2 regions of the Candidatus Desulfatibia sp. genome follow, and region 1 is predicted to be linked to the other one. Evidence: predicted binding sites of a transcription regulator. Region 1 holds the regulator's gene; the other holds the start of a gene.

Evidence for each region. Region 1 encodes sigma-54, which starts transcription at its own class of promoters, with help from an activator protein. Its sites were predicted from a motif close to TNTGGCACANTTTCTGCTNT; they were not measured.
Region 2: a site for sigma-54 is predicted at 4,412-4,431, ahead of glnD ([protein-PII] uridylyltransferase). Genes of this name have one in related genera too.

The regions. Positions count from the first base shown of each region.
Region 1 covers NZ_JAZFTO010000143.1:8,543-15,268, forward strand. Annotated here, with positions in the region: gene V3S16_RS07115 (PTS sugar transporter subunit IIA) at 1-290, opposite strand, end outside; gene hpf (ribosome hibernation-promoting factor, HPF/YfiA family) at 335-865, opposite strand; gene rpoN (RNA polymerase factor sigma-54) at 880-2,313, opposite strand; gene lptB (LPS export ABC transporter ATP-binding protein) at 2,315-3,037, opposite strand; gene V3S16_RS07135 (LptA/OstA family protein) at 3,061-3,570, opposite strand; gene lptC (LPS export ABC transporter periplasmic protein LptC) at 3,617-4,201, opposite strand; gene V3S16_RS07145 (KdsC family phosphatase) at 4,201-4,716, opposite strand; gene kdsA (3-deoxy-8-phosphooctulonate synthase) at 4,729-5,550, opposite strand; gene V3S16_RS07155 (M23 family metallopeptidase) at 5,734-6,726, shown strand, end outside.
Region 2 covers NZ_JAZFTO010000057.1:13,800-20,525, reverse strand. Annotated here, with positions in the region: gene V3S16_RS02620 (ammonium transporter) at 16-1,308, opposite strand; gene glnD ([protein-PII] uridylyltransferase) at 1,681-4,323, opposite strand; gene glnE (bifunctional [glutamate--ammonia ligase]-adenylyl-L-tyrosine phosphorylase/[glutamate--ammonia-ligase] adenylyltransferase) at 4,557-6,726, opposite strand, start outside.

The sequences.
Region 1 (6,726 bases):
TGGGTCGGTTGTTCATCCATAGATTCAAAGTCGACCCCTTTTCGGCTTAAACCGAACCCTAGGACCAGAGCGTCGAGATCCTTTAATTTGCCATGCGGAATTCCTACGCCGTCACCGATGCCGGTACTTCCCAAGCGTTCCCGGTCCATCAGCACTCTTACCAGATAATCATGATTTACACCGGCGATACTGGCTATAGGCGTTACCAGCTCTTCAAGAACCCCTTGCTTGTCGAGTGCTTTCAGGTCGGATAGAATCGCTTCTTTATGCAAAACATCAAGAATCTTCATTTTGTTCACAATCAATTTTGATGAACTCGTGAAAAGTCACGAATTCAACTGGGCTGAATCAGACCGTAGTGACCATCCTTGCGACGATAAAGAACATTGACTCTATCGGTTCTGGCGTTTGTAAATACCAGAAAGTTGTCGTTTACAAGGTCCATCTGCATTATTGCTTCTTCAACATCCATTGGTTTATATTCAATATTTCTAACCACGATCCGGTCGGCGGTCTCTTCATCCAGACTTTCGATATCTTCATCGATAAAATCTTTTGGTCTGACTTTCGATCCGCTGCGGTGCTCCCTGGTTTTTTGCTTGTTTTTCTTGATCTGGTTTTCAAGTTTGTCAAGAACCAGATCGATGGCCGAATACATGTCGCCGGTTTCTTCTTTTCCATTTATATTGAGTCTGTCTCCGTTGATATTGATTTCAGCCAGGTGACGGAACTTTTCGACCGAAAGGACAACACTGGCTTCTGCGGGGTTATAAAGGTATTTATCAAAGCGATTAAGTTTTTCTCCAACATATGCTTTTAAATGTTCAGAAGGGGCCAGATTTTTAAAAGTTACCGATGTCTGCATAGCATTGGGTCCCCCTATATTTGTTTGCGTTTATTTGATGGCAATACTTTCATGATGTCACGATATTTAGCTACGGTTCTGCGTGCGATATTGATGTTTAACTTCTTTAAAAGCAGCGAGATTTTATCGTCGCTGAATGGTTTTCCGGGGTTTTCGTTTTCAATGATTTGTCTAATTTTTTCCTGAACACTCGCAGATGCAATGTCATCGCCATGGATACGTTTAATAGAGCTGTTAAAAAAATACTTCAATTCAAAAATTCCTTGGGGTGTATGCGCATATTTATTGGTTGTCACCCTGCTGATGGTAGACTCATGCATGCCGATGTCTTCGGCAACATCTCTTAAGACCATGGGCTTTAAGTGCGCAATCCCGTTTTCAAAAAAACTCATCTGGAACTTCAAAATGCTTTCCATAACCCTGTAGATAGTCTTTTGGCGTTGATGGATGCTCCTGATCAACCAGGTTGCAGAGCGCATCTTCTCCTGCACGTAATCCTTGGCATGCTCAGAAATGTTTTTGCCGTGTTTTATAGCGTTTTTGTAAAAGGGATTGACACGGAGTTTTGGCAGGCCGTCGTCATTGAGCACGATGATGAATTCATTTTCAAATTTATAAACAAAAATATCGGGTGTGATATATTGGGGCTGGTAGTCAGAGAATGGCCGCCCAGGCCTGGGCTCCTGGCTTTTAATGACGTCTACCGCTGCAATCACCTCTTCCATATTTACTTTCAGAGCTTTGGCAATGGCCTTATAATTCTTATTCTCAAGATGGTTAAGATGGTTCTTAATAATTTGGGTTACAATGGTATTGTCGAGATTAAAATGCCGGGTCTGAATCAGCAGGCATTCACAAAGATCCCTTGCACAAACGCCGATAGGGTCAAAGGTCTGCATTTTTGATAAAACCTGCTGGATGTTTTCAGGGGAAGCGTCGCCCATAGCGGCAAGTTCTTCAATGGAAACATCCAGATAGCCGTCTTTATCAAGATTGCCTGCAATAAGGTCGCCGACCTTTTCTTCTTCCTCATTCGGGGATGTCATCAGCAGCTGCCAAAGGAGGTGTTCACACAAAGATTCCTTGCGTGACATAAAAGACTCAAAACTGGGGGTATCTTTCCTTTCGGATTCGAAATGAATTCTGCCGGACGAGCTGTATTCATCAAGGTAATTGTTCCAGTCAATATCACCACGAATTTTCTCTTCAATGGTGACTTCGCTGAGGGGGGATGTATCCGCAGGTGCAATTTCAGATATTTCTTTGGGCTGGCCATCTTCATCTTCCGGGCCGTCCTCTTCAAGCGCAGGATTTTCCTCAAGCTCCTGGCGGATCGTATCCACTAATTCCAGCCGGGAGAGTTGCAGCAGCTTGATTGCCATCTGTAGCTGGGGTGTCATGATAAGCTGCTGGGATAATTTTAACTGTTGTCGCAGTTCCAGTACCATTTTATAGTCTGAACTCGTCTCCTAAGTATATCCGGCGGGCGGTTTCGCTTGCAGCTATTTTTTCCGGGGAGCCGGATTCGATAACCTCACCATCATTTAGTATATATGCTTTATCACAAACTTCAAGCGTTTCTCTCACATTATGGTCAGATATAAGAACACCTATACCTCGTTTTTTCAAATGTCTGATAATATTTTTGATGTCGATGACTGCCAAAGGATCTATGCCGGCAAAAGGCTCATCAAGAAGCATAAAAGACGGATTCGTGGCCAGGGAGCGAGAAATTTCAAGACGCCGTCTTTCACCGCCCGAAAGCAAATTGGCTTTTTGGCCGGCAAGGTGTTTTATCCCCAGTTCATCGAGAAGCATATTAGCACGATCCTCCCGGCTCGATTTGTCAATTGGTAGGATTTCAAGAATTGCCAATATGTTTTGTTTTACGGTAAGCTTTCGAAATATCGACGTTTCCTGGGGCAGATACCCGACACCCTTACGCGCCCTCACGTACATGGGGCAAGTCGTAATATCTTCATTGTTGAGAGAGACTTGTCCCTCATCGGGTTTTATCATTCCGATGGTCATATAAAATGTAGTGGTTTTACCTGCGCCATTGGGGCCCAGCAAACCGACAACACTGCTGTTTTCAATACTCAGGCTTACCGAATTTACAACCCTTCTTCCATCATAGATTTTTACTAGGTTATCAAGTTTCAATGTTGTCATATTGTTATATATCCGGTTCCGGTTCAGTTCGAACCCTTGCCACCGGAAAAAAAGACGGCGTTCACACGTTTTTCGCCGCCGCTTTCAACATTAATACGTCCATCTGTCCTGTAGATTGTTATTTTTTCACCAGCAACAGAATCGCTGCCACTGACGATTTTGGAATTGGGGCCCGACAGGACGAGGACTCGAGTTGCAGTAATGTACACGGCTTGTTCGGCAACTGCAACCTTATTATCGAAATGAATGGTTACATGGCCGTTGGCCACTATTTTGGCGATCGATTTTTGATCCATAATTAGATTGTCATTGCTTTGCGGAGTCTTTTTGAAAAAAATTTTAAGTCGGTCGGCCGTAATGACATCCAATCCCTGAGTTGCCTTGACATTTCCAATAAATTCAGCATATTTAGCATCATTGCCGCTAACCAGACTGTCAGATGTAATATATATTTTTTTGCCGGGATCATTAGGACCCGGATCAGTTGGTGGATCATCGGCAAATGCAAAGACGGTCATAAAAACAGTTGCCATTAGAAAAACGGCTTTCGACGCCGAAAAAAAACGCCAATTGATCGGATTACAACATAATATTTTCAACAAAGACTCCCTTTATATGTCCTTTAAACACAGTTTCGTTAAGATTTAAATCATGAGTCATGGAGTCAGCCGTAAGTTGTGATGATGCGCTCACTATTTCTACCGGAACCTTGGAAAAAAGTATACGCTTTTTGTGCAGGTAATTTAAAATTTCGGTTTTTAACCGGTAATTTTCGTTTTTTACCACAACATTACCGGAAACTTCAATGTCATTTGAATCTGTATTCAGAATACCATGATTTGCCGTAAGGTAAACCTTAGTGTTGTCTTTTAAAAAAAACGTTACCGCAGGATCCTGGAAAACGGCCTGATTTTGGGCGCTGACAACTCGAACCGTGCGGGCATCTATCATCCATTCCTTTATTCCGTTACGGGTTGCGGTGTGATGAAATTTTCCCATTGCGATATCGGATTTTGTTGCTGCGGCCGCGAGCAGGTCGACCTCTTGGTTTAAAATGTGGCGGTATCCGATAAACACCGCCGCGATAATACCCAATGTTATCACAATAATCGCAACCAGAAAGAGTTTTAATCTTTTAGGTTCTTTGTTTATTGAAAACAGCATTACAAGAAGCGTTCCAGAATGTTTTCCCACCGGCCTTGAGCTTTCAAAATGGCTTCACTGACTTCTCTGACTGCTCCACAGCCACCTTTTGCCAATGTAACCATATCAGCATTTTCAAGGACCGTTGCATGCGCATCTGCTACGGCAATGGCGAGCCCGACCTTTTTCATCAAAGCAATATCCGGAAGATCATCGCCGATAAATGCGACTTCTTCAGCCGCTACGCCGGTGCGGTTTAAAATTATATCCAATATGGAAGTTTTATCCCTTAACCCGTCGAATATATGAACGATACCAAGATCCCGGCAGCGGTGATGCAGAGCTTCTGAATGTCTGCCGGTGGCAATACATACGTTCACTCCGGCTTCCATCAGCAATTTAATACCAAGGCCGTCTCGTACGCCAAAAACCTTGGTTTCTTCGCCTTTGTCGTTGTAGATAACACTGCCGTTTGTGAGGACACCGTCTACGTCAAGAATCAGCAATTTTAAGCCTTTTAGTCTATTTTTCATCATGAACTCTTGCGCTCACGGCGATATGACCTTGCCAATGGCTTTAAGCCGGGCAAACAAGTCATAAAGGGTATCCAGTTTTAATGCGTTGGGACCGTCACAGAGGGCCTTATCAGGAGTTGGATGCACCTCCAAAAATAACCCGTCGGCACCGGCGGCAACTGCAGCGCTGGCCAGAATTGGCGCAAACTCCCGTTGTCCACCTGAACTGGTGCCCGCACCGCCGGGCAGCTGTATGCTGTGGGTTGCATCAAATATTACCGGCCAGCCGGTATCCTGCATGATCTTTATACTGCGAAAATCTGCCACCAGGTTATTGTAACCGAACATTGTGCCCCGTTCGGTAATCAGGATCTGGCTATTACCTGTGGAAGTTACTTTTTCCAAGATATGCGTAATATCCCACGGAGCCAGAAACGGCCCTTTCTTGATATTCAGCGGCTTGCCTGTTCGGGCAACTTCTAAAATGAGATCAGTCTGTCTGCATAAAAAAGCAGGAATCTGGATTATATCCAGTACCTGGGCTGCGGCAGCAATTTCTACGATCCTGTGAACATCTGAAATGATCGGAAGGTCAAGCTCTGCCTTAATACGTTTCAGTATCTCAAGGCCATCTTTAATTCCGGGACCTCTAAAGGAATTTATGGCTGTGCGGTTGGCCTTGTCATAAGAGGCCTTAAATATAAACGGAATATCCAGCTTCTGGGTAAGTTCTTTAAGATATGAAGCAATCGCGAACGTCGTTTCATAATCTTCTATTACACAGGGACCCGAAATCAGAACCAATGGTTGCCCCTGTCCTATGGCGATATTGCTAATATTAACGATTTTGCTCATACTCCCCCTCGAATCCAGGCTAAGTGAGTGCATTCTTAAAAAAATATTTATCGTGTACACCAATAAAAGTCAAGAAACGAAAAACGAAAAACAGGCCTTGATTACCAACTTTTTAGCTGTTATTAATTATGTTTTAGTTGACTTGTGAAAGGCACGGGCTGACGCGGAAAGGCGGATCGTAACTTGTTGAAAGCTAAAAAGAAAAACATTGCATTACGGCTGATTGCGCTGGGATGTTGTAGCGTCATTCTGGCAGCTGGATGGTTATTGCTGAAGCGGTTGGAAGGTGAAAAACCGGCACTCATGCTTGAGCTTCCCTCTGGACATTTAAATTTGTCTCAGACAATTTCAGTCACGGTGTCTGATGAAAACAGCGGTCTTCGCAGGATATGGATCGGACTTGTAAAAGACAAAAGGGAGGTTGTTTTACTCGATAAAAATTTTCCGGCCACAGGTTTTTCCGGCGGCGGGAAGATCCACAAAGCGACTTTCAAGATCAAAATCGAGCCAAAGGAAATCGGCATAACCGACGGCAAAGCAATTTTACGAATGGTCGTTCGCGATTTTTCCTGGCGCAAGTGGTGGCGCGGAAACCGGACATATATTGAGAAGGATGTGACCATTGATACCAAGCCGCCCCAGATAGATCTGCTAACCAGAGTCCACAACCTAAGCCAGGGTGGGGCAGGACTTGTTATCTTCAGGATATCAGAACCCAGCATAGCACAAGGAGTTTACGTCGGAGAAAATTATTTCCCGGGGCATGCGGGATATTTTAAGGATCCAAGTATAATAATAGCGTTTTTTGCTCTCAATTATAAGCAGGGTCCCGGCACCAAGGTATTTGTTAAGGTAACAGATTATGCCGGCAACGTCGGTAGAACCGGTTTTCCTCATTATTTTAGACGTAAAGCTTTTAAAAAGGATGTGATTAAAATTTCCGACAGGTTTTTGAATTGGAAGATGCCGGAATTTGACGTGGAAACGCCTTTGGACTCCCCAACACCCATCGACAAATTCCTTAAAGTCAACCGTGACATTCGTAAGGCCAACTATCGTCAAATCACACGACTTGTAGTTAAGACCGACAACATCAATTACTGGGACGGTCCTTTTGGAAGGCTTCCGAAGTCAGTGAGAAGAGCGGGCTTTGCCGATCACCGCAAATATAAATAT
Region 2 (6,726 bases), on a different contig from region 1:
CGCTTTTGCCTCCAGTTAATTGATCTCAAAGGCCCTTTCACCATGCAGAGCATTGTCCAGTCCTATAATTTCATCCTCCTCATCCACCCTGAGACCGCCGGTGATAAACTTGGTGATATAAACCACAATGAGGGTTCCGACCGCCGTATAAACGGCAGTGGCAACAATGGAAATGGCCTGTATACCAAGCTGCTTTGGATTTCCGAAAAACAACCCCTTAGCGCCTTCGGTGATGGCCGGATTGGCGAAAAGACCGGTTGCCAAGGCACCCCAGATACCGCACATGCAATGCACTCCAAAAGCATCCAAAGAATCGTCGTATCCTAATTTTTTCTTGAGTACAGTAACACTGTAAAAACCCACTAAGCCGGCACCTAATCCAATCACCAGTGAAGCGGAAAGTCCTACAAATCCGGCCGCCGGCGTGATGGCCACCAGCCCGCAAACAACCCCTGAAGCGATCCCCAGGACCGTCGGTTTTTTATCTACGATCCATTCGGCGAACATCCACGCCAGAGCCCCCATGGCAGCCGAAGTATTGGTGACCAAAAACGCCGAAGCGGCCACCCCGTCCGCGGCCAGTTGGCTGCCGGCGTTGAAGCCGAACCACCCAAACCACAACAAGGCGGCTCCCAGGGCCGTCAGGGTAATACTGGAGGGAAACATGGCCTCCTTGCCGTATCCGATCCGTTTTCCGAGTACCAGGGCCAGAACTAAACCGGCAACACCGGCATTGATATGCACAACGGTTCCGCCGGCAAAGTCCAATGTACCCATGTTTGACATCCAGCCGCCGCCCCAGACCCAGTGCGCAATGGGTGAGTAAATCAAGGTCAGCCATAAAACAGTAAAAACAATCCATGAGGAAAATTTCATGCGGTCGACGATGGAACCGAGTACGAGGGCCACGGTGATTCCGGCGAAGGTCATCTGAAAAACGACAAATATATAAGTGGGTATGGTTCCGGACAGGCTGTCGACGCCAATTCCGCTTAAAAACAGGTTTTCCAGGCCGCCAATGATTCCGGCTTTGTCCGGTCCAAAGGCAAGCGTATATCCCCACATCATCCAGATTACACTGGCAAGACAATAGGCCATAAACGTCATGGCAAAGGTGTTCAGGAGGTTCTTGTGCCTTGACATGCCTCCATAAAACAGGGCCAGACCGGCAGGCGTCATTACCATTACCAACGCTGTAGCTACGATCATCCAGGCCGTGTCTCCGGAATCCAATGCTTCGGCCGCAAACACCGAAGATAATGGGATCATTGAAAGGATGAACGCTGTTACCAATATTTTTCGCTTCATATTAAATCCCTCCTTTAATAAAATCGTTGCACGATTTCTACGCGAACCCTTAGTTGTTTTGAAAACGTTCACAGGTTACATTTTTGCCGTACGGAATTGTTTTGAAAGATGAACGTCGAACGTCCAACAGACTGAACATCGAACATCGAACATCGAACGTTGAACATCGAATAATGATGTCGCTCCGCTCTGCAATTTAATTTAATTTCATTCGTTTTTTTATATTCATCATTCGATGTTGGACGTTCGATGTTCGATGTTCATCCGTCCTTCTCTTCTCATTCAACATTCGATGTTGGACGTTCGATGTTCAATGTTCATTTTTTTTAGTAGACCTTCCACAGTCCATTCAGTGCAAAAACAACTTAGCGCTTATGGCTTTGTATCCCCAGCCCCTGGAAGAACTTCTGCGATGGCGGCTTTAACGGCCGCCACCTGATCCGGTGCATCCACCTTTTGCCCGTCAAAATCCCGGACGTAAAAAACGTCAACCACCTGATCGACATTGGTGGCGATTTTCGATACCCAAACATCCAGTTTGCACCTGAACAGCGCATCGGTAATACTGTAAAGAAGTCCCGGAAAGTCGTAAGCGAAGACTTCAACAATTGTAAAAAAACTCGAGCCTTCATTATCTACAACCACGCGATGGGGCCGTGGCCTGGTACTGCGGCTGGAAGTTCGATAGGCCGCCATTTTTTCTTGCAAGGCTCCGGCTAGATCCAGCCGTCCCGTCAGAGCAGCCTGAAGATGCCCCTCGGCACGGCTCCATCGATCGGCTTCAAAGAGTTGATCCGGCGGCGGTGTCACTTCGAAGATATCCAGAGCGATATTGTTGCGCCAGGTAAAGGCCTGAGCGTCTAAAATATTAAGGTTATTTAAGGTAAAAATACCGGAAATCTTGGAAAAGAGTCCCGGCCGATCTTGGGCGCAGACCGTGACCGTACGTGTATTGGAATCCGGCGTGGGAGTAACGTTCCAGACAAACTCCGCCGCACCTAACGTATTGTAAAGGTGAATATGTTCCAGAATATGCTTTGCCGGCATATACAGAAGATAGCGCGGCGACATGAAGTTAAACAGCGTTTGCAGATTCTGCCTGGCTTCGGGATCAGGGGCCGATTCCAGGATTTTTGTTTTTTTGCTTGCAACGACTTCCATTGCTTCGTGAGTTGCCAGTTCCCCCTTTTCCAGAATACTGAAGACTTTGAAAAATAAATCTTTTAAAAGGGTTGCGGTCCAGTCGTTCCAGGCGATCGGGCCGGTTGCCATGGAATCGGCCACCGTCAAAAGATAAAGCAGTTTCAAGCGTTTGATATCCCCTATAATGCGGGCGCAATGGATGGCGGTCTGTTCGTCATACAGATCTCTGCGGGTGGCCGTTTTGACCAGTCGAAGGTGCTCTGCAACCAGAAACGTAACCGTTTCGATATCTTTTTCCTTAAAACCTCTGCCGGCCAGTGCCTTGCGTACAATTCCGGCGCCGCTAATGGAATGGCTTTCTGCGGGTGTGCCTTTACCGATATCATGGAACAGGGCTGCCCAGAACAGCAGTCTCCGGTTTTTGAGTTCCTTGTACAAATCAGCGCCCAATGGGTCTTTGGCCGCACCTTCGGCCGTACCGAATGTTTTCAGCGTCTGAATTGTCCGCAGCGAATGACGGTCCACGGGATAGAGATGATAGCGGTCATATTGGATTCTGTTTTCGATCTTTTTATACTCGGGGATAAACTTTACCAAAATGCCGGTGTTTAACATTTCATCCAGAACATTGAACGTGGACGGCGGTGCTGTTAGAATTCGTTCAAACGATTTTATGTTTTCGGACGCAGACAAAAAATTATGGTCCACCAGATAGGAAAATTCCTTGACCAGCCGTTTGGCCTCGATGCTTAAAGGGATTTCAAGACGAACGCTCTCTTCAAATATCTTTATCAGTAGATCGGGAGCCTCCAGAATTTTCTCCGGTGACACAAAGTTAAGCATCCCTTCGTCAGTCACTTCCAGCGCTGTTACGCTGCTGGATTTGACAACCTTTTTCCGGCGTTTCAGCTTCGGGGTGTACCCCAGTTCATAAAAAAACATCAGATGTTGCTGTTTGACAAATTCCATGTGAGCATGGAGTTCACCCAAAAACCTTTCAACCGGCTGCTGCCCGTTTTCGGGTTGGAATCCAAGGACTGCGGCCAACGGGATCTGGTACTCGAAATGAAGCCGATCGCATCTTCTGCCGGTTAAATGGTGCAAGCGGTTTCTGACGTTCATGATAAACTGCAATGAGTTGATCAAGTAATCATATTCTTCATGGGAAAGGTAACCATGATAAATGAAGTCTCTGATTTCTTTGAGATTCGTTTTTATTTGAGCGATCCACAGCATGGTGTGATAGTCCCGCAGACCGCCCTGACCTTCCTTGAGATTGGGCTCAATCAAATAGGCCGAATCGCCAAAATAATGGTGACGATCACGATTGTGTTCGATTAGCTGCTTAATAATGCTTTTTGTTTTTCTGCGGCCGATTTTGTTCCGAAGCTTCTCCATCAGGTCCGAATATAACGGCGACATGCCGCAAATAAACCGCGCGTCTAAAATAGGCGTTAGAACCTCAAGATCTTCAAGGGCCATGCCGATGCATTCCTTCATAGAACGGGTGGCATAACCGACATCCAGACCGATATCCCACAAGGGATAAACCACCTCCCGGATGAGCTCCTCGGCCTGATCCGGAACGTACTTTCCGAAAAGAAAAAGCAGGTCCACATCCGAATGAATGCATTGTTCCTGCCGGCCGTAGCCACCCAGGGCAATAATTGCATAAGGATTTTTACTAAGACCCATATGGGGGCCGATACGGCTGATCACAAAACTTTCACGAAAATAATCGTCCAAAAAGCGGGCGTGCTTGCGGGGGAAGTCGGGGGCCTTACCGCTGATAAAACGTAAGATCAGCGCTTCCCGTTTTTTCTGAAGCACTTCCGAGATGGGTTGATTTTCAGTTTTCGTGTTGGTTTGCATCAAGGCCCTATTTCCCTCAGCCAAAAATATGTATACCAAAAATTCTTTGAGCATGTTTTCGAAAATAAAAACATTTGTTTATGTTTTAAGAGCAATAGTCGTGCCACAATTTTCTAATAGTAAAATAGCAATGTTTACAGAATATTATAGCCATCCAGGTATACGGACAAAAAATTAGTGGATGACAATTATGTAATAACAAGGCAATTAAATCACAAAATTGTAAGGAATTCTTAGCCCGAATCCATAATGTCTTTCCAGATTTTCTCGACGTTTTCCCTCAAGCTGCGAAATTTGCTTTCAGGTATTCTGGCGGGTTTTTCCTGGAGGTTGAGCTTATGTACAGCTGCTCTATAGGTAAGATATGCTTCTTTGAGAAAGTTGGCCGTATGTTTTTCAAGTATGCCGGTTTCGATCAAGGTTTCGAGAATACGGATATTGTCGGTCCACTGCAAGAGTTCCGCATATTCACAGGATTTTAAAAGCACCAGATATTGAACAAGAAATTCAATATCAACAATTCCCCCTGAATCCTGTTTGAGATCAAAAAACCCCGGTTCAGGGTTCAAAAGCTCTCTGCGCATCTGTTTGCGCATGTCTGTAACCTCTTTTTGAAGGTCGGTTTTAATCCGGGGCCGGCCAAGTACCTCTTTGCGTATCTGATCAAAACGCCCGGCCATTTTAATATCACCGCTTACCGCTCTGGCCTTGATAAGAGCCTGATGTTCCCATGTCCATGCTTTATTCATCTGATAATCTTTAAACCCTTCTATGTTACTCACGAGAAGACCTTGACTGCCGCTGGGGCGCAGCCGCATATCGGGTTCATAAAGCATACCGGCAGGCGTATGCGCGGTTAAGATATGAACAACTCTTTGTCCCAGACGGGCAAAAAACTGTGAGTTGTCGATGGGACGAATACCGCCCTGAGTGTGCCCCTCGGCTCCCGCATGTAAAAAAACCAGGTCAAGGTCAGAGCTATAACCGAGTTCAATGCCGCCAAGCTTGCCATAGGCAATGACGGCAAATCCTCGGCCGATTCCATTTTCGCATAACCGGCATAGCGGTCTTCCGTGTTTCTCAACCAGATGGCTCCATGCTAATTCAATAACTTCATTTAAAATCGTTTCGGCGATTTCGGTGAGATGGTCGCTGGTCCTCATCAGCGTAAGGGCTCCGGTAATATCTGCCGCCGCCACCCGTAATGTGTTAATCTGTTTAAAAATACACAATTCTTGAATCTGATATTCAAGATCTCGGCCTGATATTCGATCAAGTTTTTTGCGCACTTCTTTGACAAGATCTGATTTCTCCGGAGGAGCGTAGAGAGTGCGAGGGTCGAGAAGTTCATCCAGCAGAACAGGATGACGCGCCAAAAACGATACGATCCACGGGCTGGCGTTTGTAAGTTTAACCAGGTGGTCAATTGTGGTGGGATTCTCCAAAAGGAGGGCCAGGTAGTTGGTACGTCTCTGAATGGTCTTGACAAGATCGATGATTCGATTCAAGACAGGGAGGGGTTGTTCTGACAACCCAATCTTCTTCAACATCAGCGGCATCAGTTTATCGAGGCGATTGCGGCCGGCACTGCTGAGTGACCGCGTTGCCTGATCATTACGCAGGTAATCCAAAAGACGCATAACCGCTGCGGGGTTCTCAAATCCAGCTTCGATCAGCACATTCCGGCCGTGGTCTTCTTCTATCAGGCTTTGCCATACCGCTTCCAATCCATTTTCCATTCTTTCAACCTGCTCACCTGAGTATTCTGAATCTTTGGCTTCCAGCAAACTAACAAAATGATTGTGTACATTTTCTCGGTGCTTTGCAAGGCAGCGAAAAAAGGACCCCGGGTCTGCAAATCCCATGGATGCTGCCAGGCGCGTTTTTGCAACAGGATCTGAAGGGAGTTTATGCGTCTGCCGATCGGCAAATGCCTGCAGACGATTCTCTATGTTACGTAAAAATACATAGGCTTCTGTAAGCTCACCACATACATTTTGAGGAATGATACTTTCAAATGTAAGAGCTTTCAGTGCTTTTTGGATACTGCCTTCCTGAAGCGCAGGTGAAACTCCGCCACGAATGAGCTGCAATACCTGGCCGAAGAATTCAATTTCACGTATTCCTCCCGGACCTAACTTAATATTGTTTGCCATTTTTTTACGTTTCACTTCGAAGGCAATACTCTGTTTCATATGCCTTAAAGATTCAAAGGCGCCAAAGTCCAGGTATCTGCGATATACAAAGGGTTTAAGCCTTTCCATAAGAAGGGCGCCGGCTGCTTTGTCACCGGCTGCAACCCTGGCCTTAATCCACGCGTATCTTTCCCACTCCCTCCCCTGTTCCTGGTAGTATGCCTCCATGGCATCAAAACTCATCACCAAAGGCCCACTTTTGCCATAA